3 regions of the Krasilnikovia cinnamomea genome follow, and region 3 is predicted to be linked to each of the others. Evidence: riboswitches for the same ligand, from Rfam matches in the RefSeq annotation. Region 3 holds a riboswitch; each other region holds the start of a gene.

Region 1 (10,415 bases), 4.4 Mb from region 3:
ATCTGCTCACCGGCCACCTCCAGCGTCACGGTGTCCCCGTCGGCCCGGACGAAACGCGCGTCGACGCCGAGGACGCTGGCGCTCGCCTCCGTGCTGCGCTCCAGGGTCACCGTGCAGGCGTCGACGCCGCAGTCCACGTTGTCGCCGCCGCAGCCGGACAGCAGGGCGACGGCGAGGACGGCGCTGGTCAGCAGGGCGGCGCTACGGCGCGCGGGGCGGATCCACATCCCGACCAGGATACGCGGGCCGCGCCACCGCACCACCCGGCGGCGCTGCGGGGCGGTGCGGTGGCGCGGAGGGTAGGGATCAGGCCGCCACGGGCTCCGGCGTGGGCACGGTCGATCCGGCGATGACCTCGGTGGCGGCGAGCCCGCAGGCGCGGGTGGCGCCGTACGTGGCGACGTGCACGCCGCCGCTGACCGCGACCGGGACACCCATCTCCACGACGATCGCGTCCGGCCGCACGGCGAGGGTGTGCGCGAGCGCCCCGGCGATCCAGGGGTGCCGGTGCGCGTCGCGGACCACGAGCACCAGCGGGCGACCGGCGGCACCCGCCAGCACCGGGGCGGCGGGATCGGGCACCCCGGCGAGATCGTCGGCGTCGAGCCGGACCGCCGTGGTGCCGGGCATGCGCTCGGCCAGGGGACCGCCCACGCCCCACGGGGTCTCCGACCCGACCGCGATGTTGCGGGGCGGGGCGAACTCGACCACGTGCGGCGCCTCGGTCAGCGGCAGGGCGGGGGCCGCCGCGCCGATGGTGATCTTGACGGCCCGCCGGGCGGCCGCCAGGCCCACCGCGGATCCGGCCTGCGCGGCGCCGATGGGGCCGGGCGCCGTCGGCGACCTGGCGGCGCGCGCGTCGGCGGCCGCGCGGGCGCCGGTGGCGATCTGGCTCACCTCGGTCCAGGCGGCCAGCCGGCGGACCCGCTCGGCGGCGTCCCGCAGTCGTTGTTCGCCGAGCTCGCCGGAGCGCACCGCCGCGACGATCGCGTCGCGCAACAGCACCGCGGTGTGCTCGTCGGCGTGGTCGCCGCCCACACAGATGGCGTCGGCGCCCGCGGCCAGCGCCCGCACGGCGGCACCCGCCAGCCCGTACCGTCGGCGCACACCCTCCATCTCGATGCCGTCGGTGACGATGAGCCCGGTGAAGCCGAGTTCCTCGCGCAGCAGGCCGGTGAGGATGCGCCGGCTCAGCGTCGCGGGCAGCTCCGGATCCCAGGCGGGCACCAGCAGATGCCCGGTCATCACGGCCTGCACCCCGGCGGCGATCGCGGCACGGAACGGCAGCAGCTCACACGCGTCCAGCTCGGCCCGGCTGCGGTCGATCACGGGTACGGCGTGGTGCGAGTCCACATTGGTGTCACCGTGACCCGGGAAGTGCTTGGCACAGGCGGCCACCCCCGCCCGCTGCAGGCCGGTGACGAACGCGGCGCCGTGCCGGGCGACCAGGTGCGCGTCGGATCCGAACGCCCGTACGCCGATCACCGGGTTGTCCGGATTGGAATTGACGTCGGTGTCGGGGGCGTAGTCCACAGTGATGCCCGCGTGGGCGAGGTCGAGCCCGAGGTCGTGGGCGACGACCTCGGTGACCGTGACGTCGTCGATCGCGCCGAGGGCCAGATTGCCCGGACGCGAGCTGCCGTAACGGGATTCGAGCCGGGTGACGTCACCGGCCTCCTCGTCGATCGCCACGATGACGTCCGGCCGTTCCGCGCGCAGTTGCGCGGTGAGCGCGGCGACCTGGGCCGCGGATTCGACGTTGCGGGCGAACAGCGCCACTCCACCGAGGCCCTCGGCGAGGCGGCGGCGCACCCAGTCCGGCGCGGTGGTGCCCACGAAGCCCGGCTGCAGCACGGTGGCGGCGAGTTCCGGCAAGTCCCCTTGTCGCGGCATGAGCCCCGAACCTCCGGTGACGATCGACACGCGCTCCGGTGAGCGCGTCCCCAACTGACAACCGACAACCGTCATGGGCGCGGCGGACGGACCAATGGTCACACCCGGTCCGCGTTCAGTCAACAAACCTTTCTATTGGTACGGTGTCCGCGCCCGTTAGAGTTCTCGGCGTGCAGACCCCCCTCGCGGCAACCTCCGGCGTGGACTGGTCCGAAGTGCATGCCGTCCGGCTGCTCGGCGTCGCCCTCGCCGCGCTCATCCTGATCTGGGCGATTCGCCGCATGTTCGGCGGCAAACGCTGACCCACTCCTGGGCGGCCCACGCAACGGTCAAGGCCACCCCGGTGACCGGGGCGGCCTTGACCGCGACAGCCGCCGAGGCGGCCAAATTGACTTCACCGCCGAGGCGGCCGAACCCGGGTCAGACGCCGATCCGGCCGTACCTGACCCTGCCGGGCTCGAAGATCGCCGCGAGCTTGACCCGGCTGCCGGGCTTCGGGGCGTGCCACACCTTCCCCTGACCGGCGTAGACGGCCACGTGGTAGGCGTGCCCGCCGCGAACCCAGAAGACCAGGTCGCCGGGGCGCCGCTGCGCCTTGGCCAGGCGGCGCACCTGGTGGAACTGGGCGTTCGCGGTGCGGCCCAGCTTCAGCTGCGCCTTGCGGTAGACGTATCCGGCCAGGCCGGAGCAGTCGAAGGCCTTCGGGCCGCCGGCGCCGAGCCGGTAGGGCTTGCCCTTTTGCGCCTTGGCGAACGCGACGATCCGCAGGCCCCGGGCCTTGGCCGCCGCGACGGCGCGCGCCTGAGCCGCGCGGGCCTTGGCGGCCCGCTGAGCCGCGGTCGCGTGCGACCCGGCCGCCCTGGAGTCCGCCGCCGCCGGCGACGGCGCCGCGGCACCCAGGGTGACGGTGGTTACCAGCGCTGCGGCCAGCCCGAACAGAGCGAGGCGACGCAGAACCGGCGGGTGGGAATGAGACATTCAGGCATCCTGATCCTTCAACCCGCGTGCGAGGTTAGCTGTCGGGTTAGGCCTTGAAGTGGCCCGCCACGCTCCGCGTGGCCGCACCCCCAGCCGGTGTCGGGCACCGGCACACTGGGTCCCCCGCTCCTGCCCATCGAAGTCACTGATAGGAGTCAGTCTTCGTTCGCACTCCCGGCGGGCAGGACTCCGCGGCCGGAAGCAGCGACCCCGGGTTCGGGGTGCGCCCTTACCGTCGGCACGGGGGCGAACCGGCTCACCGCCACTGCGGTTGCATGGACCTCGCGACTCACGAACCCGACGCCCGGTCGGGTACCCGGCGGGACACGGCTGGTCCAAGACCCCCGGAAGCGGACGACCCGGGCAGGGGTCTGTGGCGTAGGTCACAGCCGAGCCCGCCGTCCGGCGGTGCCGGGAATCGGGACCCGGGCGGCAGACGATACGGGCCCGGCCGGTCCCCGACATTCGCCGCGGTACCGGATGACGATTCGGTTCGGCGCAGCCCGGGTACGGATCCCGTCCGTTCCGGCAGGCGAGGAGAATGCACTCTCGGTCGCCGACAACCGTGGAAAGGACCACCCGAGTGACGGACCAACCGATGTACGCCAGCCTGGGCTACACCGACGCCGAATGGGGACTGCTGACCGGCCTGCCGCAGTCGGTGCTGACCGCCGCCAGCGCCGCCAGCCTCGACGGGGCCCGCAAGACGCGCGCCGAGAACGCCGCCGGCCTCGACGAGATCGCGGACGCCCGGACCAGCAGCAGCCCGCTCGTCGCGGCGGTCGCCGCCGCCGTGGTGGACCGCGTCGGCGACCCCGAACTCGGCGAGGAACTGCCGGTCCTCGCCCCGGCCGACCCCGCCGGGTACGCCGGGGACGTGCTGGAGCGGGTCGGGCAGGCGGTCACGCTGCTGGCCGCCAAGGCCCCGGCCGAGGACGCCCGGACGTACCGGCACTGGCTCGTGGAGATCGCGGAATCGGTGGTCGGGGCCGCCTCCACCGGAGGTGTGCTCGGCATCGGCGCCGAGACGGTGACCGACAGCGAGCGCCGGTTCCGCGACGAGCTGTCCGCCGCGCTCGCGGACTGATCACGCGCCGGGGCGCTACGCGACCGCCTCGGCGTCGGAGCGGCTCTCCAGCGCCGCGTACACGGCGCCGACCTGGGCCGCCGCCCGCTGCCAGGAGTACGCCTGGCGGGCCCGGTCCAGCGCGGCGGTCGCGTACGCGAACCGGCGCACCGGGTCGATGATCAGCCGGCGCAGCGTGCCCCCCAGCGCCTCGGGGTCGGCGGCTGGCACGAGATCACCGGTCAGGCCGTCCACCACGGTCTCCGGCAGCGCGCCGGACGCGACGCCCACCACGGGCACGCCGCACGCCATCGCCTCCAGCGGAGCCGCCTCGTACCGGTCCTGCCCGGGCGCGACGACGAACACGTCCGCCGAGCGGTACCAGGCCGGCAGGTCCGCCGAGGTGACGGCACCGACCAGGCGGACCCGGTCGGCGACCTGGCAGCGCACCGCGAGCTCGCGCAGCCGGGCGGCCTGCGGGTCGTCGGGCAGCCCGGCCGCGGGCGGGCCGCCGATCAGCACGAACTCCGCTCCCGGCACGGCCCGCATGGCCCGGACCACGGCGCCGTAGCCCGTACCGTCGGCCAGCCGCCCGACGGCCAGGATGCGGGGGCGGCGCGGGTCGCGCTCCGCCACCGGGCCGTCCGGGTTGAACCGCCGGCTGTCCACCCCGGCCGGGACGAAGGTGATCCGCGGGCGCGGCACCCCCCGGTCCACCAGTTCGCCTACCTCCTGCTGGCTGCGGGCGAGCACCCGATCGACGGCGCGGCCGAGCGCCCGCTCGTAGCCGGCCCGCGACGGGCCGTTGCCGCCCGGCTCGGCGGGGCCCGCGCCCAGCTCGTGGAACGACTGCACCACGGGTACGCCGATCCGGCGGGCCGCGGTCACCGCGGCGAGACCGCCCGTCCAGAAGTGCGCGTGCACCACGGCCGGCGCCCAGTCCCCGTCCCGCCAGGAGCGGCCCAGCCACCGCGCGAACTCACCCAGGCACGGCAGCCGCTCCTGGACGGGAAGCACCCGCGCCGGACCGGCGGGAACCCGTACCACCGGGACACCGCCCGGGGCCCGCACCACGTCGGGCGCGGCGGGGTCGTCGCGCCGGGTGTGGATCCGTACGTCGTGGCCGAGCTCCGCCAGCGCCTCGGCCAGCTCCAGGACGTGCCGGCCGCCGGCGCCCAGGGAACCGGTGTTCTCCGAGATCATCGCGACGCGCATGGGTCCTCCTCCAGCAGAGCAGCCTCCGGGAGGACGACCGGAGGAAGGCCGTGACACTCGGTGCGATGTGCCCCGGCCAGCTCGGGATAAACCCGACCCGGCCCATCAGAACGTGCGGAGTTTCAGGGCGGTGGCGGGTGCGCGAAGTTCCATGGCGTACCGGTCCGGAACGCGCGGCCAGGCGGCCGGAGCCAGCACCGACCCGGCGGGCACGGCGTCCCGCGCCGCCCACGGAGTCGTGACCGACCCGGCGCCGCCGCGCAGCCGCACCCGGACCGGGCTGGCGGCGGGTGCCCGTACGGTGATCGTCGCGGCCGGGCCGGTGACCGTGACCGGCACGGTGCCGCGCGGGCGGGGCAGCCGCACCTCGATCAGCCCGGCGGCGCCCACGTCCAGCCGCCGGATCCGCCCGTGGCTCAGGTCGAGGTGCTGCTCCCCCGCCCCCGCCGGAAGCCGCAGGTCCCAGCTGACCGTACGGTTCAGCGCGATCCCGACCGCGTCCGCGCCGTCGCCGCCGGTGGGCCGCAGGGCCAGGCGAAGCCGGCCGTCCATGCCCGTGACCCGCGGGGCCAGGCCCGACCCGGCCGGGGTGCTGATCCGGTAGAGCAGCCCAGGCAGGTCCGCCAGGCGCACGTCGACCCGGGAGGCCGCGTCCCCGACGACCAGCGACGCCCCACCGCGCCCGCGCAGCGGCGCCTCGACGACGTGGCCCGCCCCGGTTCCCGTGGGTACGGCGGTTCCCGTGGAGCTCCCGGCGGGTCCGGCGTGCTCGGCGGGTCCGGCGTGCTCGGCCGCGCCGGTGCACGCGGCCGCCGGAAGCACGGCCAGCAGAGCGGACAACAGCGCGGCCGGGCGGCGGCGGCTCAGCTCGCGGAACACGATCGGACAACGCGGAATCGGCCGAACGGGTGACGGCGTTTCGCCCGCATCGCGGCAGACTTGCCGGGTGCAGTCCGCAGGCTTCCTTTCCGACCGCCAGCGCCGGTTCGCGTGGCTCGGCTTCGTGCTGGCCGCGTTCCAGGCTCCGCTCGCGGCGAAGTTCACCGACGACGCGTCCTGGCTGTTCGCGCTGGTCGTGGCGCTCGTGGTTGCCACCGTGATCCTCGCCGACGACGTCCAACGGCGCCGCCCGGAACCAGCCGAATAGTCATCGCGGTTCAACCGATCTGCACCGGTCGGGAGAACCTATGGCTACCCGTGGCTTCCTACCGTCTCTTTCCATGACTGGCCTGTTCGGCGGCCACGCCGCCCGCGCTGCACTGCGCTCCGCCCATGCCTGCCTCGACGCCGTACACGCGTCGGTGGGAGTTTCCGGTTTCGCCGCGGCCGCGGAGTCCCCCGGCCTGCTGGCAGCCGTGGACCAGCACTCCGCCGGGATCCGGGAGAGCCTGTCCGCGGACAGCCGCCCGCTGACGGCCGTGGTCCTCGCCGCGTACGCCGAAGGCGTCCGGGAGGCCGCGTACAAGCACGGCTGGCGCGCGCCGGCCGACGGGATCGACTGGGAGGTGCAGGACTGGGTGCTGGTGCGCCTGCTGGCCGTGTGCACACTCGCCCGGAGCCTGCCCCCGCGCCGCTGACCCGCGAGGCGGAAACACCGATCAGGCCGTACCGATCATGGGCCGGTGCCGGAATCTCCGGCACCGGCCTTCGTCCGTCCGCTACCTCGTCGTCCGCTCAGCTGCGCTTGCGGGGGCGGGCGCGGCGGGTGGTGGCGGGTGGGTGCTCCGGCCCGGCCGCGTCGGCGTCCGGTCCGGTGGGCGGGAGAACCTGGGTGTCGGCCGCCGCGTCGGCGTCACCGACCGCGATCGGCTCGGTCACGTCCGGCCCCGTCGCGGTCTCGGTCGCTACGGGAATCGGCTGGGTGTCATCCGCCGGGATCGGCTGGGTGTCGTCGCTGACGCGGAGCGGCTGGGTGTCATCGGCGGCGCGGAGCGGCTGGGTGTCATCGGCGGCGCGGAACGGCTGGATGTCGCCTGGTGGCTGCGGCTGGGTGCCGCCGGGTGGTGCGAGCCCGCCCGGACCGGCGCCGGGAACCGCGGACAGGTCGGTGGTCGCCTCGTCGTCGTCGCGGCCGAACCCGGGCACGAAGTCCGGCCGGTCGTCCTCGGTATCGGCCCGGCCGCCGGAACGGCGCCCCGAACCGCCCCGGTTCTGTCCAGCGGCCGCCGCGCGGCGTTCACGCTGGCGGGCCGCCTCGGCCTCGGCCTCCGCCCGGACCGCGTCGGCCGCCGCGAGGCGGGCCTGCTCCGCGCGCCGGGCCTCGTCGGCCGCGCGTTCCCCCGCGACCCGCTGCTGCTCGCGGGCCTCCTCCGCTTTCCGGGCCTCCTCGGCTTTGCGGGCCCGATCCGCGGCCCGCTGAATCTCCTGCGCCCGGCGGGCCTGCTCCGCCTCACGCGCCTCCTCGGCCTTGCGGGCCTCCTCGGCCTTGCGGGCCTCCTCGGCCTTGCGGGCCTCTTCCGCCTTGCGCGCCTCTTCCGCCTTGCGCGCCTCTTCCACCCTGCGGGCCTCCTCGGCCTTGCGCGCCTCTTCCGCCAGCCGAGCTTCCTCCGCCAGGCGGGCCTCCTCCGCCTTGCGGGCCTCTTCCGCCAGCCGAGCTTCCTCCGCCAGGCGGGCCTGCTCGGCCGCCTCCCGGGCGCGCTCGTCGGCGTACGACCGCGCGTGCTCGCGGATCGCCGCGGACTCCGCGCCAGCCCGCTCGAGCCACTCCTCCCAGCGCTTCTGCATCGGCCGTACCAGGCCACCGCCGACGCCGACGACGAGGATGCCCGCGATCGTGGCGAGAACCGCGATGAGTAGCGGCTGGGTCACCGACGTGGCGATGTGGACCTGATCCAGGGCCGCGATGACCCCCAGCGTGATGATCAGTACGGAGGCGATCCGGGCCAGCAGCCGGCCGTAGCTCAGGCCGCCGAGCGCGCTCGCGATCAGGTCGTGCGCGGCCCCGGCGATAGCGGAGGCCACCACGACGATCACGATGGCCACGAACGCCCGGGGCAGCCAGGCGATGAGCACGGTGAGCAGATCACTGACCGGGTTCGGACCCCACAGTCCGAACGCGAGCTGCAGGGCGAACAGCAACACCGCGTAGAAGGCGATCTTGGCGCACAGGTCGCTGGCGTCGATGTTGCTCCCCCGCAGCGCCCGGCGTACCGCGCCGCGTTCCACGGCCCGGTCGAAGCCCATCCGCTGCAGGGCCTTGGCCACGAGGGTGCGGGCCAGCCGGGCGACGACGTACCCGATGGCCAGGATCGCGATGAACGCCAGCGCCGTCGGCACGAACAACAGCACCGAGCGCCACATGTCGCTCAACCCCCGGCTCAGGTCGTCGCCATTCATCCGCGCCCCCTAGCTGCCGCAACCGGCCGGCGACCTGCCGGCACACTGACGACATTAGGTCGGTCGCGCGGAGCCCGCCGAGTGCAGCGCGGCTGTTCGCCCGTCCGGTCAGGCGCAGGGGTCACCGTTGATCGCGCAGTTCAGCGGCTCGGCGGTGAGCACACCCTGCACCCGGAAGGTGAAGGTGACCGATCCGCCCGCGGGAATGGTCGCGTCACCCGGCGGCGTGAAGGTGACTTTCTCACCGTCCTGGGTGACGGCGACGGCCGCGTCAGCGTCGACCGCGTTGCCGCCGGGGATCTTCAGGGTGACCCGCCACTGCCCGGCGGCCCGGTCCCGGGGGTTGGTGACCCGCACCGTGCCCGCGTAGTCGGTGATGCCGTCCGGTCCCGTGTCGGACGTGTGCGTGAACGTCGCGGTGAGCGGTGCAAGCGCGGTCGGCGTGGGGCTGGCCGTCGCCGACGACGAGGCACTGCCGGTCGGCTTCGGGGTGGGGGTGCCGCTGCCCGGCGTGGCGGCGCCGGGCAGGGCCGTACCCGGTCCACCCGGCGTGCCGGTGGGCGAACTGCCCCCGGCGGGGCCGGTGCGGCGGGACGCGGAAGGTGTGGCGGTGGGGCTCACGGTGGTGGGCTTGGGGGACTCGCTCGGCAGGGCCGGGCTGGCGTCCGCGCCGGAGTCCGCCGGGTCCAGCGGCGCGTCGTCCGAGGGCAGGACCGAGGTGGTCGCGGCGGGTGCGGCCGCGCGCGACGGCGCGGCGGGACCGCGCAGCGCCGCGTAGCAGAGGCCGGTGCCGAGCAGGACCGCCGTGGCGGCGGCGCCGAGCACGAGGCGGCGCCGCCGCGCGCCGCGCGGCGTCTCCGTCTCGGGCAGGCGGTGCCCCGCCGCCGCGCCGTGGCGCTCGGCCGGCGGGCCGCCGCGGCGGTTGTCGGCGGTGACCGTGAGTTCCCGATCGTCGCCGTCCGGGGCGGTGCGGTGCGCCGCCCAGTCATCCTCGGCCGGGGCGTCGGCGGGCGCCACCCAGCCGTCAGCGGTCCGCGAGTCCCACCCGGGGGCCGGCGGCACCACGGCCGAGGCCTGCCAGCGGTCCGCCGCCGCCCAGCCGGTCGCCTGCTCCTGCGCGCCCCAGCCGGTCGCCTGCTCCTGCGCGCCCCAAGTGGCGCCCTGCTCCTGCGCGCCCCAACCGGCCTGTTCCTCAGCACCCCAGCCAGCGGCCTGATCTTCCCGGCCCCAGCCGGTTGCCTGCTGCTCCTGGTTCCAATCCGACGCCTGCTGCTCCTGGCGCGAATCGGTCTCCTGCCGCTGGCGCCAATCGGCCCCGTACTGCTCCTGGCGCCAATCGGTTCCGTACTGCTCCTGGCGCCAATCGGTTCCGTACTGCTCCTGGCGCCAATCGGCCGCCTCGTGCTGGGGGAACCAAACGGACGCGGCGTCGGCCTGGTTTCCGCCGGTGCCGTACGTTCCGGCCCCGTACGGGGATTGGGCGGGCCCGGCCGACGGCCCGTCGGGCCGCCAGGCGAAACCGCCGGTCCCGCCGCTGAGCAGAGATCCTCCGGCGCGCCGGTTGTCGCCCGCGTCGTGGGGCGGATGCTCCGGCACCGCGAAGCGGCCGCGCGGCTGTTCCTGCTCCGTGCCCGGCTCGGGCAGCGCCCAGGCGTCCCGGAAGAGGGCCGCCTGGCCGGAAACCGGCCGCCCCGCCCCCTCCGGTGCGTGCCCCCCGCCCGGCTGCGCGGACGGCGCGGCGGCGGACCGGCCCGGCGGCTCCTCATCGCGCGGGGCGAGATCGGCGAGGGCCGCGTACGGGTCGGTCGGCTCGGGGTCGGGCTCGGCCGCGGGCTGAGTGTCGAACTGCTGCAGCTCGGCGACGTACCCCATCACACCGCGGCTCGGCCGGGGCTGGCTGGGAAAAGTCACGCCGGGACTATAGGAC
Region 2 (10,415 bases), 1.3 Mb from region 3:
CGCGGGAGATCGACGACGGCCAGTCCAGCCGCGACATGTTCGAGGCCGTCGAGAGTCAGGTGCTCCAGCTCTGGCGGCTGCGGCTGCACCGGCTGGCGATGCTGCGCCAGGCCCGCCAGCGCGAGGAGCTGGAGACAGCCCGGCTGCGCGCCGAGCGGGAGATCATGCGTGACCCGCTCACCGGCCTGGGCAACCGGCGGCGCTTCGACGCCGTACTGCACCGCATCGACGCCGGACGGATCGCGCCGCCGCTGGCGCTGCTGCTGATCGACCTGGATCACTTCAAGGCGGTCAACGACGCGTACTCGCACATCGCGGGCGACCGCGTGCTGCGCGAGGTGGCGGCGATCCTGCGGGCCCACTGCCGGGCCGAGGACGTGCCGGTGCGCTACGCGGGCGACGAGTTCGTCGTGTTCCTGCGCGGCGACGCGGCGGCGGGCCGCGAGGTCGCCGAGCGCATCCGGGCCGCGGTCGCCCGGACGGACATCCTGGCGGGGGTACGCCTGACCGTGAGCGTGGGCCTGGCGGCGATGACCCCGGGGATGAGCGCGGACGCGCTGTTCCGCGCGGCGGACGAGCGCCTGTACGCGGCCAAGTGGAGCGGCCGCAACGCCATCGCCTGCTGAACCTACTTGGGGTAGACCACCGAGGAGGCGCCGCTGTACGGGTTGCGGGTGCCGTCGGTCAGGGCCCCGGTGCCCTGCGCGTCCAGCCACACCACGTACGGCTCGCCGGACTTGAGCCCGGTGATGGTGGTGGTGACGGTGCAACCCGTGCCGGTGGTCGGCACGCTCGTCCAGCTGTACGCGGGCTGGGGGCCCGTGATGAGCCGCTGCGGCACCGCGGTGACCCGGTACGCGGAGGCGCTGCGGCGCGGCCAGCTCACGGTGAGGGACCGGACCTTCGCGGTGACCGTGACCGGGATGACGACCTGGCCGTTCGGCGGGGCCGGGCAGGCGCTGCCGGACGCCGACGGGTACGCGACGGGCGGCAGCGTGGTCGCCCGGGAGGGGTACGTCACGGCCGGGCTCGGGGTCGCCGAGCCGCTGGCCACGACGATCCAGCTGTCGCCGGATCCCGGCGCGGGGGTCGTGGCGGTCGGTGACGGCGTCGCCGCCGTGAGCCCGAGCACCCCGCACCCGCCCAGGGTGAGCGGCACGAGCAGTGCCGCCAGCAGCTTTCCCCGCATCCGTGCTCCTCCGGTCAGCGCGGCCCGATTACCGCACTGATCGGCTGGCACGCGGACCGGCTGAGGGCCGGATGTCCGTCCCGGGGGTTACCCGCGCCACCGGAGAGGGAAAGGCTCAGCAGGTCGCCGGGCGGACCGATCTGCCCGGCGACGGCAACCCCGAGAGGACACCGCCAGCCATGTACCGGCTCAGCCCGCCGAGCGACCACCCCGCAGCGCATGGGTGACCGCGACGGCCAGCTTCTCCAGGTAGTCGTCGTCGATCGGGGTCCGGGCCACCGCGACGCGCCAGTAGAGCGGGCCGAGGATGAGGTCGACGGCCACGTCGGGGTCGGCGTCGGCGGGCAGTTCCCCGCGGGCGATCGCCTGGCCGACCAGTTTGTCGCCGACCGCGTGCTGGTGGGTGTGCAGCGCCCGCTGCAGCGTCTCGGCGATCTGCGGGTTGCGCGCGGCCTCGGCCATCAGGTCGGGGATGATCTGCGAGGCCATCCGGTGCTGCAGCGCCTTGCTGGCGATCATGAGAAGCAGCCGGAGGTCACCGGCGAAGGTGCCGGTGTCCGGAAGTGGCACGGCCCGCTCGGCCACATCCGAGACGATCTCAAGTACCATCTCGAGCTTGTTGCCCCACCTGCGGTAGATCGCGGTCTTGCCGACCCCGGCCCGGCGCGCGACAGCCTCGATGGAGAGGCGGCCGTAACCCACCTCGGCCAGCTCTTTCATCACGGCGTTGCGGATCGCCACGGTGATGTCCCCGCGCAGGACCGCCGCTCCGGCGGGTGCTCGTTTCCCGGTCGCCACGGAGGCAATATAGCGCAACGACGCTACGGTTGCGTTCCGCCGTTTGCTGGGCTACCGTCGGCTTCACGTCGATACGATACCGTTTCATCGGCAGCACCTCGCTAGTGTGTTCACGCGCAAACCCCCGAGGCCCGGCAACTCCGCCCGGCCGACGAGATCGGAGCGCCACCCCATGGTCCAGACGGCGGTCGCCGGCAACGACACCGGTCTGCCTATGAAGGAGCTGGCCAAGCGGCACGGCCTGAGCGCCGCCGGTGCCCTGCCCAGCCTGCCCGCGTACCTGCGGCAGCTGTGGGCCTACCGGCACTTCATCGGGGCGTACGCCAACGCCAAGGTCTCCTCGTCGCTGGGCAACACCCGGCTGGGGATGTTCTGGCAGGTCCTGACGCCGCTGTTCAACGCGGCGGTGTACTACCTGATCTTCGGCGTCATCCTGTCCGGCACCAAGGACATGGACAATTTCATCGCCTACCTCTGCACCGGCGTGTTCGTCTTCGGCTTCACCCAGTCGGTGGTGCAGAGCGGTGTCGTGGCGGTCACGAACAATCTCGGCCTGATCAGGGCGCTGCACTTCCCCCGCGCCAGCCTCCCGCTGGCCGTCGTGATGGTCGAAGCGCGCAACCTGGCCGCCTCCATGGCCGTGCTCATGAGCATCGTGCTGATCACGGGCGAGCCACTCACCGTCGAGTGGCTGCTGATCGTGCCCGCCCTGCTGCTGCAGACGATCTTCAACACCGGCCTCGCCATGCTGAGCGCCCGGCTCGGCTCCAAGATCACAGACATCAAACAGCTGGTCCCGTTCATCATGCGGATCTGGATGTACAGCTCCGCCGTGATCTACTCCGTGGAGCTGTTCGAGCGGCGGCTGGACGGCTGGGCGCTGCGCCTGGTCGAGGCCAACCCGATGCTGGTCTACATCGAGCTGATGCGGCACGCGCTCATGGAGGACGTCCCGCTCGCGGGCTCGCCCACCCGGCTGTGGATCCAATCCATCGTCTGGGCGCTGATCGTCGGCGTCGGCGGATTCATCTACTTCTGGCGCGGCGAGAAGGGGTACGGCCGTGGCTGAGACAACCGACCGGGTACCGACCGTCATCGCCGACGACGCCCACGTCGTCTACCGGGTGTACGGCTCCGCGGCCGCGGGCGCGAACAGCCCGGTGGCCAGCTTCAAGCGCATCGTCACGGGACAGAAGTCCGGTGCGGTCCGCGAGGTGCACGCGGTCAAGGGCGTGAGCTTCGTCGCGTACAAGGGTGAGGCGATCGGGCTCATCGGCAGCAACGGCTCCGGCAAGTCCACCCTGCTGCGGGCGATCGCCGGGCTGCTGCCCGTCGACCGGGGCACGATCTACGCCTCCGGGCAGCCCTCGCTGCTCGGCGTGAACGCCGCCCTGATGAACGACCTGCCCGGCGAGCGCAACGTCGTGCTGGGCTGCCTCGCGATGGGCATGAGCCCCGCCGAGGTGAAGGAGAAGACCGCCGACATCATCGAGTTCTCCGGCATCAACGAGCGCGGCGACTTCAGCTCCCTGCCGATGAAGACGTACTCGTCCGGCATGTCGGCCCGGCTGCGCTTCGCCATCGCGGCGGCCAAGAAGCACGACGTGCTGCTGATCGACGAGGCGCTGGCCACCGGCGACGCCAAGTTCCGCCGCCGCAGCGAGCAGCGGGTCCGGGACCTGCGCGAGGAGGCCGGGACGGTGTTCCTGGTGAGCCACAGCGAGCAGTCGATCCGGGACACCTGCGAGCGCTCGATCTGGCTGGAGTCCGGCGTCATCCGCGCGGACGGCCCGACCGAGGACGTGATGAAGGAGTACGAGGCCTACATGCGGAAGTAGGCCCCGCCCTCCCCCGGTCAGCGCACCGACAGGTGCACGTGGTTGGTGTGGTCGCTCGACGGGTCCCCGTTGCCCCGGGAGTACGACTTCCAGCCGCTGCTGGGCAGCCAGATCCGGCGGAACCAGATGACGTACAGCACGCCGATCCGGTCGGCGTTGCCGATGAAGTAGTTCGCCAGCCGGTCCCCGTACGTACGGCTGGCGCCGGAGGCCACCCCGCCGAAGGTGCCCTTGTCGGCCGCGAAGTCACACGCCCGCCCCTTGGGATGCTCCCCGGAGTTCTGGTGCCGGAAGCACTTGACGAAGCGCGTGAATCCGGCCCCCTTCGCCTGCTGCATGGCGAACTGCAGGCGGGGCGTGATGCAGCCGGTGGTCGTGGGGTCGTCCACGGTGCAGCCGGTGCCCAGGTTGCGGGGAGCCGTGGCGGACTTGGTGGTGTTGCCGCCGCCGCTCGGTCCCGCGACGTCCTGGCCGCCACCGGCGGCCTTGAGTGCCGCCTCCGCCTGCGCCTTGCGGCGGGCCATGACGTTGAGCTGCTTCTGCTGGTCGCGGATCGTGGCGTCGATCGCGAGCTTGGCCTTAGCCTGGCCGTCCCGGGTCTGCTTGAGGTCGCGCATCGCCGCGTCCTGCCGGATCGCGACCGAGCTCAGGGTGTCGGCCCTGTCCAGCAGGGTGTCCGAGTCCGACGCGGTGAGCAGGGCCGCCATCGGCCCGAGCCGCCCGGTCCGGTAGCTCTGCTGCACGATCTCGTCCAGCGCGGCCTGCTTCGGGCCGAGCTCGGCGTCGAGCCGCTGCAGCGTGGCGGCCAGTTCCCGCTGGCGCGCCCGGGACCGGGTCAGGGCGTCCTTGGCGTCGGTGAAGCCGCGCGACGCCGATTCGAGTGCGTCGATGAGTGACTTACTGCCGCCCTCGCCGTCGTCGCCGGTGTCGCCCGGAGCGGCCAGCGGCCGGGGGGCCGCGGAGGCGGGAGCCGAACCGGCGAGGACCGATCCGGCGGCGACGACCATGAGGGCGAGGAGCGTGGCCCACAGCCGTCGGGCAGGGGTGTGCCGCACGTGCCTTCCTTCCGTCGGCCGCCGACCGGGTTAGCTGACGGGTTCGGGACGGAAGTGGCCCCTACCGCGCGGGTGGCGCGGATTCACCCCACGTACGTGGTTCCCCGGCTCGCCCTCGGGCGATTAGGCGGCGGTTTCCGCCGACGCCTTTCCTGGCGTCGTTATGAAACGGAGACCGTGTCGAAGAATACAGAGCATCGCGAGAATCGACAGGGGTCGCACGGTCGGTTACCAGGTGCTGACAATGCGTCAATGCGGTGAGAGAAATGCAACGATTCACATTGACCCGCGTTACGGCCACGGAAGCGGCGTCTTCCTTGCGTGTATCACGGAAAGTTGTTGGCTGGTAACGCATTTGGCACCGGTCGACCCCTTGATTCGTCAGGTAAGCTGGCCGCCGGTCACTGCCAGGAAGGCACCACCCCCAAGGTGCCGGCAGGCCACCACCTAATCGCCCTCGGGCGAGCCGGGGAACCACGTTTGTGGGGTGAATCCGCGCCACCGCGCGGTAGGGATCGCTTCCGTCCCGAACCCGTCAGCTAACCCGGTCGGTGGTCACGTGGAAGGAACAGAATGACGGCTAGACACCGCCGGTGGCTGACCGTGGCCCTGGCACCGCTCGTCGCGTTGGCGATGCTCGTCGCGCCGGCCGCCCCGGCCAGCGCGGAGCCCGGCAGCGGCAGCGCCGTGCCCGACGAGGGCAAGGACAGCCCGATGCTCAGCGACGTGATGGAGTCGACCAACCGGCGCTTCGTCGCCGCCAAGGCAGCCGTCGCGAAGTCGACGAAGACCCAGCTGGCGCTCGCCATCGACGTGCGCAACGCGGAGGCCAAGCGCGACCGGCTGATCCCCGAGGTCGGCGCGGTCGCCGGGCAGCAGTACCGCACCGGGAACCTGTCGGCCATGAGCTATCTGCTCAACGCGGACAGCTCGGACACCTTCCTCAGGAAGGCCATCTCGCTCGAAGAGATCAACTCGATCAACGACGAGAAGCTGCACGAGCTGAACACCGCGATCGACGAGGTCACCCGGACCAAGGCCCGGCTGGACGCCGAGATCAAGGAACAGCAGCAGAACCTCGCCGCGATGAAGAAGCAGAAGGAGACCGCCGACAAGGCGCTCGCCCTGGTCGGCGGCAAGAGCCTCACGGGCGGCTTCGTGGTGGCCAAGTCACCGATCGCCGCGCCCGCCCCGCGCAACTCCGACGGCGGCTTCTCCCCCGAGGGCTGCACGGTCAACGACCCCTCGCCCGCAGGCGGCTGCGTCACACCGCGTACCAATCACCTCTACAAAGAGGTGCGCAAGGCCGGCTTCAACCGCTTCGTCGGTTGTCACCGCAACGGCGGGCCGTTCGAGCACCCGAAGGGCCGCGCCTGCGACTGGTCGCTGCAGAAGAGCGGGTTCTCGGTCGCGCACAACAAGGACATGAGGGAGTACGGCAACAACCTCATGGCCTTCCTGGTCCGCAACGCCGACCGGCTCGGGATCTACTACGTGATCTGGTTCAAACAGATCTGGTTCCCGGCGACCGGCTGGAAGTCGTACCACGGGCCGAGCGCGCACACCGACCACGTACACGTGTCGTTGCTCTGAGGCACCAGCACACGAAACGGCCCCCGTCCGGCGGACGGGGGCCGTTCGCATGCTCGGCTCAGCCGCCGGCGCCGACCCGGCGCACCGGCGCGCGGCCCGCGGGCTGGCGCGGCGCGGCGCCGATCGGCGGCGCCTCCGGGATCGGTACGGTAACCGGCTTGACCTGCGTCACCTCGATCTCCTTGCCGTGGTGCACCAGCTCCAGCCGGGCCGCCCCGCCGCCGTTGCGCAGCGAGTACGTCACCTCCTCCGGCGTCACGTCGACCCGCAGCCGCTTGCCGTGCCAGAGCAGCGAGAAGTCGAGCCGGTTGATCCGGCTCGGCAGCCGGGGCGCGAACGACAGCTGACCGTTGAAGTCCCGCATCCCGCCCAGCCCGGCGACCAGCGCGATCCACGACCCCGCCAGGGACGCCACGTGCACCCCGTCGCGGGCGTTGCGGTGCAGGTCGTGCAGGTCCATCAGGGCGGCCTCGCCGAGATAGTCGTGGGCCAGCTCCAGGTGCCCCACCTCGGCGGCCAGGACCGCCTGGATGCAGGCCGACAGCGACGAGTCGCGGACGGTCCGGGCCTCGTAGTACGCGAAGTTGCGGGCCTTCTCCTCCGGGGTGAACGCGTCGCCGCGCACGTACATCGCCATGACCAGATCCGCCTGCTTGATCACCTGCTTGCGGTACAGGTCGAAGTACGGGTAGTTCAGCAGCAGCGGGTACGCCTCCGGCGGGGTGTTCTCGAAGTCCCACTCCTGTAGCCGGGTGAAGCCCTCCGATTGCTGGTGCACCCCCAGCTCCCGGTCGTACGGGATGTGCACGGAGGCGGCCGCGTCCCGCCACGACGCCGACTCCTCCTCGTCCACCCCCAGCCTGCGGGCCACCTCCGGGTGCCGCTGGCAGGCGTCGGCGGCGGCGAACATGTTCTGCTGCGCCATCAGGTTGGTGTAGACGTTGTCGTCGACCACGGCCGTGTACTCGTCCGGCCCGGTGACCCCGTCGATGTGGAACCGGCCGTGCCGGTCGTGGTGGCCCAGCGAGCGCCACAACCGGGCCGTCTCGACCAGCAGCTCCAGCCCGATCTCGCGCTCGAAGTCGAGGTCGCCGGTGGCCTGCACGTACCGGCGCACCGCGTCGGCGATGTCCGCCCCGATGTGGAACCCGGCCGTGCCCGCGGGCCAGTACGCCGAGCACTCCTGGCCGCGGATCGTGCGCCACGGGAACGCGGCGCCCTGCAGCCCCAGGGTCTGCGCCCGCTCCCGGGCCAGGTCCAGGGTCGAGTGCCGCCAGCGCAGCACGTCGGCCGCCGCGGAGGGCTGGGTGTAGGTCAGCGCGGGCAGCACGAACGTCTCGGCGTCCCAGAACGTGTGCCCGTCGTACCCCGGGCCGGTCAGACCTTTCGAGCCGATCGGCCGCTGCTCGGCGCGGGCACCGGCCTGCAGCGTGTGGAACAGCCCGAAGCGCACCGCCTGCTGCACCTCCGGGTCGCCCTCGACCTTGACGTCGGAGTGGTCCCAGAACTGGTCCAGGTATTCGCGCTGGGCCTCGACCAGGCCGTCCCAGCCGTCCAGCCGGGCACTGGCCAGCGCGGCGCCGACCTGGTCGCGGACGGCGGGCAGCGAGCGGTTGCTGGACCACCCGTACGCGGCGAGCTTGACCACGCGCAGCCGCTGGCCCGGTTCGAGCTTGCAGGCCACCGTGGTGCGCAGCCAGTCCGGGTGGCCCTCGGTGGTGACCGCGTGCCGGCCGGGCGCCTCCACGAGGTGCTCCATCGCCGCGGCCATCCGCAGATCGCTGGCCTTCGTGCGGTGCACCAGCAGGCCGCCGGTGCGCTGCTCCAGCATCTCCTCGGCCTGCAGCGGGTGATCCAGCACCGCGGCGACCCGCGGGTCCTTGCTCATGGGCGGCAGCTGCTCGTTGGCGACCAGCTCCGACTGCAGGATCAGCCGGGCCGAGGCGTGCAGCGGCTCGACCTCGTACAGGAACGCGACGACGGCGCGCTGGGTGAAGGAGACCAGCCGGACGGTGCGGATCCGGATCGCCTGCCCGGAGGGCGACACCCATTCGGCGGTGCGTTCCAGGGTCCCGGCGCGCAGGTCGAGGACGCGCTCGTGGGAGCGCAGGTCGCCGTACCGGACGTCGAGGGGTTCGTCGTCGACGAGCAGCCGCATCAGCTTGGCGTTCGTCACGTTGATCATCGTCTGGCCGGACTCGGGGAAGCCGTACCCCGCCTCGGCGTACGGCAGCGGCCGCAGCTCGTAGAACGAGTTCAGGTACGTGCCGGGCAGGCCGTGCGGCTCGCCCTCCTCGAGATTCCCGCGTATCCCGATGTGGCCGTTGGACAGCGCGAAGACCGACTCGGACTGGGCCAGCAGGTCCAGGTCCAGTCGCGTCTCCCGGATGTGCCAAGGGTCGACGGGATAGGCCCGTTCACGGATCACGGTAGTGCCTCTCGTAATGCGAAGGAGAGAGTCTGTGAATCTGTCGAGACTGCTATCGCGTGAGCAGCTCGGAAAGATCTTGTACGACGATGTCGGCGCCGTGGTCGAGCAGCGCCTGGGCCTGGCCCACCCGGTCGACTCCGACGACGATGCCGAAGCCGCCCGCGCGCCCGGCCGCAACCCCGGCCTGGGCATCCTCGAACACTGCGCAATGTTCGGGTGGCGTGTCAAGCAGCTTTGCGGCGTACTGGAAGGTGTCCGGGGCGGGCTTGCCGGGCAGCTGGTGCTCGCGGGCGGTGACGCCGTCCACGCGCGCCTCCAGGAGGTCGGCGATGCCGGCGGCCTCCAGCACGTCCTTGCAGTTGGCGCTGGCCGAGACGACGGCGCGGCGCAGGCCGGCCGACCTCGCGGCGTTCAGGTAGTCCACCGAGCCGGGGTAGACCTGCACCGCCCCCTCTTTGATCTTCTGCAGGACCAGCAGGTTCTTGCGGTTGCCGAGACCGTTGACGGTCGCTGCGTCGGGACCGTCGTCGGGAGTGCCCTCGGGAAGAGTGATACCCCGGGAGGCGAGAAATGTACGCACGCCGTCGGCACGCTGCCGCCCGTCGACGTAACGGTGGTAGTCGGTGCCCTCGTCGAACGGTACGAATTCCTGCCCGTGGTCGGCGGACCAGTCGCGCAGGAACGCGTCGAAGGTCTGCTTCCAGGCGGCGTTGTGTACCAGCGCGGTCTGGGTCAGAACGCCGTCAAGGTCGAACAGGCAGGCGGTGACATGAGGTGGAAGTCCGAGCACTGGCCCAATGTAGTCGCGCCGCCCGCACTTCGCGGCGGAAAGGCCCGCTCACATTTCCCCGGCGATTCCGCTCTGTTAAGTCCGCGGTGGGGTTTCGTTGCTCCACTCAGGGCCGGTGAGCTGGACCCAGGCAGATCCGCAGCCCGATGGTGGTGCCGATCGGGCCGGTGGCGACCGTGACCTCGTCGCACAACTGGTGTGCCAGCCAGATGCCCCGCCCGCCGACCTCGAACGCCTCCGGCACACCGGGACGGCCGAGGAAGCGCTCCGGAATGCCCGGCCCGGAGTCGGTCACGGTGCACCACGCCGAGCCGGCGGTCACCCAGACGACGATGCGTCCGTGACCGCCGGCGTGCAGCACGACGTTGGTGATCACCTCGTTGACCGCCAGCACGAAGCCGTGCAGGCGGTCACCCGCGAAACCGGCCGCCGTGAGGCGGTCGGTCACCTCGTGCCGGACCGTGGTGATGTCGTCGCGGCCGAACGTGCGGTCGAGCAGCACCGGCCCCGCGGAGGTGGGCGACGCAGCCGTACCCGCGTCCGGATCCTGCCTGCCGGCAGCCGGACGCAGCGTCTCCTGGCTCGCGCACGAGCCACTTCTCTCCTCCACCAGCGAGCAGCCTACGCGCTGCGACGCCGGCACGGCAGGCGACAATCCGACCGGGGGCCTCAGAAGAGGTGCGAGATGGTCCGGAAGATCTCCGCGTAGAAGTTGCCGTCG
Region 3 (10,415 bases):
TGGCACCCGCCGGGCGACCGCGTCGTCGCCGCGCCCGCGCTGCCGGCGGCGGGCGCCACCCTCGTCATCGCCCTGCCGGCGGGAGCCACCATCGTCGCGCTGCTCACGCCCGGCCGCAGCATCGGCGCCGGACTCGCGCTGCTTCCGCCGGCGGACCGGGCCGTCGTCACCGCGCGGCTGGCGGCGGGCCAGGCCGTCGTCGCCGCGCTGGCGACGGGCCGGGCCGTCGTCGTTGTGGGGCGGCTGGCGACGGGCCGGGCCGTCGTCGCCGCGCTGGCGACGGGCCGGGCCGTCGTCGTTGTGGGGCGGCTGGCGACGGGCCGGGCCGTCGTCGCCCTCGCGCGGGGGGTGGCGGGGGGAGCCGTCGTCGCCGCGGCGGCGCGGGGTCGGCTGGCCGTCGTCGAGCACCTGGAGGGCGGGCCGGAACGGATCCGTCGTGCGCCCGGTACGGGGGCTGCGGGTGCGCTGGTCGCTCTCCCGGACCGTGCGGCCCCGGGGCGTGTAGGCGCGGGCGTCGCCGATGCCGGTGAAGCCGGGATCGGCCTCGCGCCCCTCCGTCGGCTGGTCACGAGAAGCGCCGCGCCGGGGCTGTGGGCCCCGGCGCGGCGGCTCGTCGGCACGTGGTGGCATCCGGACTACCGCCCGGTGCCCGGCGCGCTGTTCTGCCCGCCACCCTGCGACAGGCCGGTGGCGCCGGTGACGGTCCGCGCCTTCGCCGTGGCGGGGTCGGCGGCCTTGCCCGGCTGCTGGGCGGTGACCGCGGGCTCGCCGTTACCCGGCTTCGGCACCCCGATGATCTTGCCGTCGGGCAGCCGGATGTACGCGGGCGTGTCCGCCTTGACCAGACCGAGACGGCGGGCCGCCGCGTCCAGGTTGCCGGTGCTCTCGTACCCGGCGATCTGGTTCTCCAGCTGCTGCTGGTGTGCGTCCATGCGCGCCTTCTCGTCCTGCAGGCGGCTGATCCGGAACGTGTTCTCGTTGGTCTTGGTGTTGATCACCAGGATGCCGAGCACACCCGCGACCACGAGCGCGACGACCACCACGGCGAACGGCGCACGGGGCGCCCGGATCGGCGCCGGCGGGGCCACCCGCAGCCGCGGCGCGGCCGTGACCTCGGTGGCCCGCACGGGCTGCGCCCGGTCCAGCTTGAGCGCGGCCGTACCCTGCGTCGGCGCCGTGCCCCGGCCGACGTCCTTCGCGCGGGTGGTGGCCGCCTCGGCCCGGGTCGCACCGCGGGTCGTGCCCCGCGCCGGCTGGCGGCGCTCCCCCCGGGCACCGCTGCGGGCACCGTCGATCGCGGTCGCGGGCGTACGACGCTCGGCGCCCGTGCGCTGCGTCCCGATCCGCCCCGCGGTCCGGCCCCCCGACCGCGGCGTCATGCGCTCGCTCATGTTCCCTCCCCCTCCTGCTGTCTGCGCGGGCGCAACCGGCCCAGCCCCCCGTGCGTCGCCGACATCCGGGGCCGTTCGCGGGCGGCACCCGATGCCTGGCTCTGGTCGTCGATCCGTTCCACCGCGCGCAGCTTCACCGACGCGGCGCGCGGGTTCTCCGCCACCTCCGCCTCGGTCGGCGGCTCCGACCCGCGGGTCAGCGACCGCAGCGTCGGTCCCGTTCCGGGCAGTTCGACCGGCAGGTCGATCGGCCCGGTGCTGCGTGTCCGCGCGGCGATGGCGCGTTTGACGATCCGGTCCTCCAACGACTGATACGACATCACCACCAGGCGCCCCTTGGGCGCCAGCAAGTCCAATGCGGCCGGTACGGCCGCCTCCACCGCGGCGAGTTCGCCGTTTACCTCGATCCGGAGCGCTTGAAACGTTCGCTTCGCGGGGTTGCCCCCCGTACGCCGGGCGGCGGCCGGGATGGCGTCCCGGACGAGATCGGCGAGGAACGACGACGAGCTGATCCGGCCTTTGCTCCGCTCCCGCACGATCGCCGAGACGATCCGCGAGGCGAACTTCTCCTCGCCGTACTCCCGCAGGATCCGGACCAGGTCACCGGGCTGGTAGCCGTTCACGACCTCCTCGGCCGTGATGCCACGGCTCTGGTCCATCCGCATGTCCAGCGGAGCGTCCCGCGAGTAGGCGAACCCGCGGTCGGGCTCGTCGAGCTGGAGCGAGGAGACTCCCAGGTCGAACAGGCCACTGTGGAACGTCGGCAGACCGAGGTCCGCCAGCACGTCCGGCAGCTCGTCGTAGACGGCATGGATCAGATGCGTACGGTCGGCGAAGCGGGCCAGCCGGTGGCGGGAGTGCGCGAGCGCCTCCGGGTCGCGGTCCAGTCCGATGAGGACCGCGTGCGGATACCGTTCGAGCACCGCCTCGGCGTGCCCGCCGAGGCCCAGCGTGAAGTCGACGTGGGTGGCCTGTGGACGGTCCAGGGCGGGGGCGAGCAACTCGAGGCACCGCTCGAGCAGCACGGGCACGTGCGTGCCCCGAAGCTCCCCCATGTCGACCCCCATTGCCCTGCTCATTTCCACGTCCACCCGGTCGCCCGGTCGTCTTCCGTACCGCCAGATCCCCATCCGCTCGTGCCCTGACGTGGGCGCGCCCGACCCCGGACACGCGCCTGGCGCCGGGGAAGAGGCGCCAGGAGCGGGAGCGGCTGGAGATCTCGCAGTACGGCGGCAGCGACGTCCGAGCCGCCTGTACGGCCCGCACCCGGTGACGCCCTACAGTCCGCCGGGCAGCACCCCCTCCTCGATGTCGGCGAATTCGTCCTCACTCGCCGAGAGGTACTGCTCCCAGGACTGCTTGTCCCAGATCTCCACCCGGGTGCTCGCCCCGATCACCACGAGCTCGCGGTTGAGTCCCGCGTACTCCCGCAGGTGGGCGGGGATGGTGACCCGCCCCTGTTTGTCGGGCACCTCGTCGTGCGCGCTGGCGAAGAACACCCGGCTGTACGCCCGGGCGGCCTTGTGTGTCACCGGCTGCTCGCGCAGTTGCCCCGCGATCCGCTGGAACTCGGGCATCGGGAAGACGTAGAGACAGCGCTCCTGCCCCTTGGTGATCACGACACCTCCCGCCAGCTCGTCCCGGAACTTGGCCGGGAGGATCAGCCGGCCCTTGTCGTCGAGGCGTGGCGTGTGCGTGCCGAGGAACATCGGCGCCCACCCCCCGCCCCTTGGCGGTTTCGCGGTCCGCCGTTCGCTCGGGCCGGCAAGTCCTCCAGGGAGACGTCCCACCCGGTGTCAATTCACCCGGGGGTGTCCTGTCCACCTGAAGCCGGTCGCTCGTCGGCCCTGCCACTGCGCTCCACTCTACTCCACTTCCCTCCACCCGCAACCGGAATGCCGCGCTTCGCGAGCCCGGTTCGCAGATGAATGCGCACGTCAGAGGCGTGGACGTGTGGTGGAGGGCGGAACAGCCGTTCGGGTGGATCAAGTTTCCGACATGCGGCTCAGTCGGGCATAAAATCCCCCCGAATCAGGCTCTTCGGAGGGTGCGAAACGCCCACTTGCGCCACTCGGGGAGGAAAGTGGAGGGCCGCACACGACAGTGGGGCGTGACCCGAACCGGGTCACGCCCCACTGAATGTCGTGGTGCCAGGGGCACCGCTACCTCACACGGCGATGCGCCGCACGACGTAGTTCTTGCTCCAGATCTTGTGCTTGCCCACCCGCTTGCCAGACCTCGGCGAGTCCCAGATGTAGCCACCGCCGGCGTAAATGCCCGCGTGGTAACCGTGGGAGCCCGACCGGAAGACGATCAAGTCGCCGATCTGCTTGTTCGACTTGTTGATCTTCTTGCCGTACCGCTGCTGGTCGTTGGCCCGGTGCGGCAGCTTCTTGCCGGCCGCCTTGCGGTACACGTACTGGGTGTAGCCCGAGCAGTCGAAGCGCTTGGGACCCGAGGCGCCGAACTTGTACAGCGCGCCCCGGTGCCGCTTGGCCTCGGCCAGGATCTTCGACCCGCTGGCCTTCACGGTGATCCTGACGGCCCGCGTGGTGGTGCTGCGGTAGCTGCCCGCCCCCGTGAACTGGGAACGGAACCAGCTGGTCGTGGACGGAGTGGTGCGGAACGTGGCGGACCCCTGGGAGTTCAGGCGATGGATCGCCAGGGTCTTCCACTTGCCGTTGCGCTTGGCCTGCAGGCGTACCGAGCCCGTGGTCACGGCCTTGCCGGTACGGGGGTCGAGCACCCGCGCCGTCACGGAGACGGCCTGGCCCCACTTGATCGTGCGCTTGTTGACCCTCTCGGTGAGCCTGGGCGTCACCACCGTCTGAGCGGCCCCGTCGGTGACGGGGGTGGTGGTGGCCGCTACGGCCGGCGTGGCGACTAGCTGGCCGGCGCAGAGGCAGAGACCCAGGGACAGGGCGAGGGTGCCGGTGCCGACGGACATGCGGCGGCCCCGGCTCGAACGACGTTCGTGCACGGTAGAGAGTTCCCTCCGGCACGCCTGCGAGGTTAGCTGTCGGGTTCGGGCGGGAAGGTTGCCCGGCCGCCAAGGCGGCTTCACCCCGAGGTCCAGTCCGTCCGCCGAACCGGCGGGCGTACTGAGCGGACCGAAGATGGGTCCCCCGTCCCTGCCCCCCATTGCCTTGTCTGGTCGTGCGGTGCGTGGTCGTGTCGCCCGGGCCGGGGCAGGGCTCGGCGTGACCCGGATCGACACGAGCGGCGAGCGATCGCTCACCGCCAGAGACCTTGGTACCTGAATTCGAAGTTCAACGCTTGATCAAGATCGTTAAGAAAAGATGTTGGCACTTTTGGGCGTGTCCGGTTTGCGGCCACAGCGCGACAAATGCCGCCACACTCCGTGGTGCCCCGCTTACCCAGCGGTGAGGGTTACGGGTGAATCACGACACACAAATATCCCCACGAAGGTCGATCATGGCCCTATGTGGACTCGGCCGTTCGGCGTACGTATCTCCCAAAAGGCGTATCCCGGACGTCGGCCGGGCGACCGAATGGTCGGCCGAAGGACGGAGGGCCGTCACGGTGGGGACTGCCCGTCCGACCACTCGACGTAGTGTCCGGCTCCGGTACCCTCGCTCGCGTGACGGACGGGAAGATGCCCCTGCGGGCCAAGGTCGCGAGCTCGGTCTCGCGCACCGCGGCCGCGCTCTCGCGGGCTGCGGGACGCGGCGACGGCTCGGTGATCGGCGGCTGGATCGGCCTCAAAATCGACCCTGACCTGCTGGCCCACCTCGCTGCAGGCCGGGCCATCGCGCTCGTGTCGGGCACCAACGGCAAGACCACCACCACCCGCCTCGCCGCGGCCGCCCTCGGCGTGCTCGGACCGGTCGCCACCAACTCGTTCGGCGCCAACATGCCCACCGGGCACACCTCCGCGCTGGCCAAGGCCGGCGCCACCCCGTTCGCGGTGCTGGAGGTCGACGAGCACTACCTGGCCCGGGTCATCGAGGAGACCTCACCCCGGGTGATCGCCCTGCTCAACCTCTCCCGCGACCAACTGGACCGGGCCAAGGAGGTGGCGATGATGGCGCAGTTGTGGCGCACCGCGCTCGCCGCCCACCCCGACGCGCACGTGGTCGCCAACGCCGACGATCCCATGGTCGTCTGGGCCGCGATCGGCTCGCCGCACGTCACCTGGTTCAGCGCCGGTCAGCGCTGGCATGACGACTCCTGGGTCTGCCCCGAGTGCGGCTCCGCGATCCACCGCGAGGGCGGCGACTGGTTCTGCACCGGCTGCGGACTGCGCCGCCCGCAGGCCCAGTGGCACGTCGAGGACGACGGCGTGGTGGACCCCAACGGCGACTGGCACCTGGTCAAGCTGCAACTGCCCGGCCACGTCAACCTCGGCAACGCGGCCACCGCGCTGGCCGTGGCCGCCGAGTTCGGGGTACGGCCCATCGAGGCGGCCCCCCGGCTCGCCTCGGTCACCTCCGTCGCCGGCCGCTACGCCCAGGTGGAGCGGGACGGACGCACCGTGCGGCTGCTGCTGGCCAAGAACCCGGCAAGCTGGCTGGAGGCGTTCGACATGGCGCAGGACGCGCCGACGCTGCTGGCCGTCAACGCCCGCGACCCCGACGGCCTCGACACCTCCTGGCTGTACGACGTGGACTTCTCCCCGCTGCGCGGACGGCCCGTGCTGATCACCGGTGACCGTGCGTACGACCTCGCGGTGCGACTGGAAGTGAACGACGTGGCCTTCCGGCACGTTAAGACGTTTGACGAGGCGGTACGGGCGACCCCGCCGGGACGCCTCGAAGTGATCGCGAACTACACCGCGTTCCAGGATGTGCGAGCGGAGTTGGACCGTGTCGACTGAGAGCACGCTGCGGATCGTGTGGATCTACCCCGACCTGCTGTCGACGTACGGCGACCGGGGCAACCTGCTGATCCTCGCCCGCCGAGCCGCCCTGCGCGGCATCGGGGTCGAGACCTACGAGGTCCGCTCGGACCAGCCCATGCCCACCACCGCCGACATCTATCTCATCGGCGGCGGGGAGGACGGCCCGCAGGCCCTCGCGGCGCAGCGGCTCATCGCGGACGGCGGGCTGCACCGCGCGGTCGGCCAGGGCGCCGCGGTGCTGGCCATCTGCGCCGGCTACCAGCTGTTCGGCGAGTCGTTCTTCGCCAAGGGCACCCGGTGTGCCGGGCTCGGCCTGCTCGACATCACCTCGGACCGGGGCGAGACCCGCGCGGTCGGCGAGGTCCGCGGCGACATCGACCCGCGGCTGGGCCTGCCCCCGCTGACCGGCTTCGAGAACCACGGCGGCCGTACGCATCTCGGTCCCGGGGTCGCCCCGCTGGCCCGCGTCACCGCCGGCATCGGCAACGACGGGCGCACCGAGGGCGCGTGGGCCGGGAAGATCCTCGGCACGTACGCCCACGGCCCCGCGCTGGCCCGCAACCCAGCGATAGCCGATCTGCTCCTGAGATGGGCGATCGGCGCCGATAGTCTCGTGCCCCTGGATGACACCTGGGCCGACCGGCTCCGGAGCGAACGGCTCGCCGCGGCGGGCACCTGACCAGCACCAGCACCACCTAGTCCTCGACCGGCAACGAGACTGGAGCGGCACGCTGCATGACTGACATCCTGATCGCCCCGCGGGGCGCGCACCCCGCGGACCCTCAGGCCACTCAGCCGACCTCCGTGCCGCAGCCCGAACCCGGCCCCGGCCGCCGTCACCGCCTGGTGCGTTTCGGTGTCCTCGCCGTCGCCGTCGCGGCCCTCGCCGCCGCCGCCGCGCTGCTGCCGTTGCAGGCCATCGCCCACTCCGTCCTCGCGCTCGGCCCGATCGCGGCGGTCGCCATCGCCATCCTCGGCGGGTTCCTGCTCTCCGTCCTGGTCCCCCGCACCGCGATCACCATGGCGTGCGGCGCCCTGCTGGGCCCGGCCACCGGCTCGGTCACCGCGCTGGCCGCGGCCGTCCTCGCGGCGGTCGCCACCTACTACCTCGGCCGGTGGGCCGGCCGAGGGTTCCTCGGCGCGCGGGCGGGCAGCAAGATGGCCCAGCTCGACGGCTGGCTGAACCGGCGCGGGCTCTCCGCGGTGCTGCTGGTCCGCTTCCTGCCGTTGGCCCCGTACGGCCTGGTCGGCTACGCCTACGGCACGACGTCGGTGTGCCGCAAGCGCTACCTGCTCGGCACCACGCTGGCCGCGGTCCCCTCCACGATCTCGTACGCCGTGCTCGGTGCGGCCGTCACGGCCCCCGGCAAGATGAACGCGCTGACCCTGACGCCCGCGATCATCGGGTTCGCGCTCACCGGGGCGATCGTGCTGCGCTGGCGCCTGGCCAACCGCCGCCAGGCCGCGGCCACCGCCGCCCTGGCAACCGCCGCCCCCGCCTGACGTACGCCAGGCTCACCGCACCAACGCCTCGGCCGGAGCCTCGCTCGCACAAACGGCAACCCAGCGGACAAAACGCCAAGCTCGGCCAGACAGGCAGATACGGAACGGCCCGCCGCGCACACGTCGCGGCGGGCCGTCTCCGTCGGAAGGGTCAGACCACGACGCTGACCAGTCGGCCCGCCACGACGATGACCTTCTTCGGCTCGCGGCCGGCCAGCGCGTCGGCGACCGAGGCCAGCGCCGCCGCCCGTACGTCGGCCTCCGGGGTGTCCGGGGCGACCTCGACGCGGCCCCGCACCTTGCCGTTGACCTGCACCGGGTAGGTGATCGATTCGGCCACCAGCTGCGCCGGGTCGGCCTTCGGGAACTCGGCGTACGCCAGGGTGCCGTCGTGGCCCAGCTTGCGCCACAGCTCCTCGGCCAGGTGCGGAGCGAACGGGGACAGCATCAGCACCAGCGGCTCCACCGCCTCCCGCGACGCCACCGGCAGCGGGGTCAGCCCGTTGGTCAGTTCGATCAGCTTGGCGATCGCGGTGTTGAACCGCAGCTCGTCCAGGTCGCCACGGACGCCGTCGATGATCCGGTGCAGCAGCCGCCGGGTCTTGGTGTCCAGCGGCTCGTCGCTGACCCGGACCGCGCCGGTCTCCTCGTCGACGACCAGGCGCCAGGCCCGCTGCAGGAACCGCTGCGAGCCGACCACCGCCCGGGTCTCCCACGGCCGCGAGACGTCCAGCGGGCCCATCGCCATCTCGTACACCCGGAACGTGTCGGCGCCGTAGGCTGCGCACATCTCGTCGGGGGTGACGACGTTCTTCAGCGACTTGCCCATCTTGCCGTACTCGCGGAAGACCTCGGAGTCCTCGTAGTAGAAGGTGCCGTCGCGCTCGACGACCTCCTCGGCGGGCACGATCACGCCGCGCGCGTCGCGGAACGCGTACGCCTGGATGTAGCCCTGGTTGAACAGCTTGCGGAACGGCTCGATCGACGAGATGTGGCCCAGGTCGTGCAGCACCTTATGCCAGAAGCGGGCGTACAGCAGGTGCAGCACGGCGTGCTCGACGCCGCCCACGTACAGGTCGACGCCGCCACAGTCGCCCGGCTTCTTCGGGCCCATCCAGTAGGCCTCGTTCTCGGGGTCGACGAAGACCTTGTCGTTGTGCGGGTCCAGGTAGCGCAGTTCGTACCAGCAGGAGCCCGCCCACTGGGGCATCGTGTTGGTTTCCCGGGTGTAGCGCTTGGGCCCGTCGCCCAGGTCCAGTTCGACCTCGACCCATTCCTTGGCGCGCGACAGCGGGGTCTCCGGCTCGCTGGCGGCGTCGTCGGGGTCGAAGGTGCGCGGCGAGAAGTCGTCCACATCGGGCAGTTCGACAGGCAGCATCGACTCGGGCAGGGCGATCGGCAGGCCGGTCTCGTCGTACACGATCGGGAAGGGCTCGCCCCAGTAGCGCTGGCGGCTGAACAGCCAGTCGCGCAGCCGGTAGGTGGTGGCGCCCCGGCCGTGGCCGTGCTGCTCCAGCCAGTTGATCATCGCGGCCTTGGCCTCGGGCACCCCCAGGCCGTTCAGGAACTCGCTGTTGATCGCGGGACCTTCACCGGTGTACGCGCCCTCGAAGCCGTCCGGCGCCGCGACCGTACGGATGATCGGCAGGTCGAAGACCTCGGCGAACGCCCAGTCGCGCTCGTCCTGGCCAGGCACCGCCATGATCGCGCCGGTGCCGTAACCGGCCAGCACGTAGTCGGCGATGAACACGGGGATGCGCGCGCCGTTGACCGGGTTGGTCGCGTAGCCGCCCGTGAACACGCCGGTCTTGACCTTGGCGTCGGCGGTGCGCTCCTGCTCCGACTTCGCGGCGGCCGCGGCCCGGTACGCGGCGACGGCCCCGCCCGGGGTGGCGTGCCCGCCGGTCCACGCCGCATGGGTGCCCTCCGGCCACGCGGCGGGCACGATCGACGCGACCAGCTCGTGCTCGGGCGCCAGCACCATGTAGGTGGCGCCGAACAGGGTGTCCGGCCGGGTGGTGAACACCGTCACGACCCCGTCGCCGGCCAGCGGGAAGTCGACGTGGGCGCCCGTGGAGCGGCCGATCCAGTTGCGCTGCATCAGCTTGACCGGCTCCGGCCAGTCCAGCGTGTCCAGGTCCTCGACCAGGCGGTCACCGTACGCGGTGATCCGCATCATCCACTGCTTCAGGCTGCGCTGGAAGACCGGGTAGTTGCCGCGCTCGCTGCGCCCGTCCGGGGTGACCTCCTCGTTGGCCAGCACCGTGCCCAGGCCGGGGCACCAGTTCACCGGCGCCTCACTGACGTACGCCAGCCGGAAGCCGTTGACCACCTCGCGCCGCTCGACGCCGGTCAGCTCGGCCCACGGCCGCCCGTCCGGGGTCTGCCGGGTGCCCGCCGCGAACTCGGCGATCAGGTCGTCGATCGGCCGGGCCTTGCGGGCGTCCGGGTCGTACCAGGAGTTGAAGATCTGCAGGAAGATCCACTGGGTCCACCGGTAGTACCCGGGGTCGGTGGTCGAGAAGCTGCGGCGCTCGTCGTACGCCAGCCCCAGCCGGCGCAGCTGCCCCTTGTACCGCTCGATGTTCGCCTCGGTGGTGGTACGCGGGTGGGTGCCGGTCTGCACGGCGTACTGCTCGGCGGGCAGGCCGAACGCGTCG

The links. Region 3 has a riboswitch for cyclic di-AMP ahead of EV385_RS23985 (C40 family peptidase). Riboswitches for the same ligand answer to the same signal wherever they lie in the genome.
Region 1: linked by a shared signal. The riboswitch ahead of EV385_RS03775 (C40 family peptidase) and the one ahead of EV385_RS23985 (C40 family peptidase) in region 3 are both predicted to bind cyclic di-AMP.
Region 2: linked by a shared signal. The riboswitch ahead of EV385_RS17575 (VldE C-terminal domain-containing protein) and the one ahead of EV385_RS23985 (C40 family peptidase) in region 3 are both predicted to bind cyclic di-AMP.

The regions. Positions count from the first base shown of each region.
Region 1 covers NZ_SHKY01000001.1:861,792-872,206, forward strand. The annotation lists gene EV385_RS03765 (hypothetical protein) at 1-227, opposite strand, end outside; gene EV385_RS03770 (glycoside hydrolase family 3 protein) at 307-1,893, opposite strand; gene EV385_RS35585 (hypothetical protein) at 2,064-2,195, shown strand; gene EV385_RS03775 (C40 family peptidase) at 2,314-2,871, opposite strand; cyclic di-AMP (ydaO/yuaA leader) riboswitch at 2,881-3,042, opposite strand; gene EV385_RS03780 (hypothetical protein) at 3,455-3,958, shown strand; gene EV385_RS03785 (glycosyltransferase) at 3,974-5,152, opposite strand; gene EV385_RS03790 (hypothetical protein) at 5,258-6,031, opposite strand; gene EV385_RS03795 (hypothetical protein) at 6,099-6,299, shown strand; gene EV385_RS03800 (DUF6401 family natural product biosynthesis protein) at 6,373-6,729, shown strand; gene EV385_RS36050 (mechanosensitive ion channel family protein) at 6,827-8,488, opposite strand; gene EV385_RS03810 (cellulose binding domain-containing protein) at 8,597-10,399, opposite strand.
Region 2 covers NZ_SHKY01000001.1:3,881,793-3,892,207, reverse strand. The annotation lists gene EV385_RS17605 (GGDEF domain-containing protein) at 1-626, shown strand, start outside; gene EV385_RS17600 (hypothetical protein) at 629-1,189, opposite strand; gene EV385_RS17595 (TetR/AcrR family transcriptional regulator) at 1,379-1,987, opposite strand; gene EV385_RS17590 (ABC transporter permease) at 2,160-3,056, shown strand; gene EV385_RS17585 (ABC transporter ATP-binding protein) at 3,049-3,825, shown strand; gene EV385_RS17580 (coiled-coil domain-containing protein) at 3,843-4,832, opposite strand; cyclic di-AMP (ydaO/yuaA leader) riboswitch at 4,884-5,020, opposite strand; cyclic di-AMP (ydaO/yuaA leader) riboswitch at 5,315-5,449, shown strand; gene EV385_RS17575 (VldE C-terminal domain-containing protein) at 5,454-6,473, shown strand; gene EV385_RS17570 (glycoside hydrolase family 65 protein) at 6,532-8,901, opposite strand; gene EV385_RS17565 (beta-phosphoglucomutase family hydrolase) at 8,954-9,694, opposite strand; gene EV385_RS17560 (ATP-binding protein) at 9,801-10,304, opposite strand; gene EV385_RS17555 (hypothetical protein) at 10,364-10,415, opposite strand, start outside.
Region 3 covers NZ_SHKY01000001.1:5,231,483-5,241,897, reverse strand. The annotation lists gene EV385_RS24005 (penicillin-binding transpeptidase domain-containing protein) at 1-630, opposite strand, end outside; gene ftsL (cell division protein FtsL) at 636-1,391, opposite strand; gene rsmH (16S rRNA (cytosine(1402)-N(4))-methyltransferase RsmH) at 1,388-2,446, opposite strand; gene mraZ (division/cell wall cluster transcriptional repressor MraZ) at 2,669-3,100, opposite strand; gene EV385_RS23985 (C40 family peptidase) at 3,559-4,338, opposite strand; cyclic di-AMP (ydaO/yuaA leader) riboswitch at 4,378-4,509, opposite strand; gene EV385_RS23980 (Mur ligase family protein) at 5,008-6,228, shown strand; gene EV385_RS23975 (type 1 glutamine amidotransferase) at 6,218-6,931, shown strand; gene EV385_RS23970 (TVP38/TMEM64 family protein) at 6,988-7,755, shown strand; gene leuS (leucine--tRNA ligase) at 7,907-10,415, opposite strand, start outside.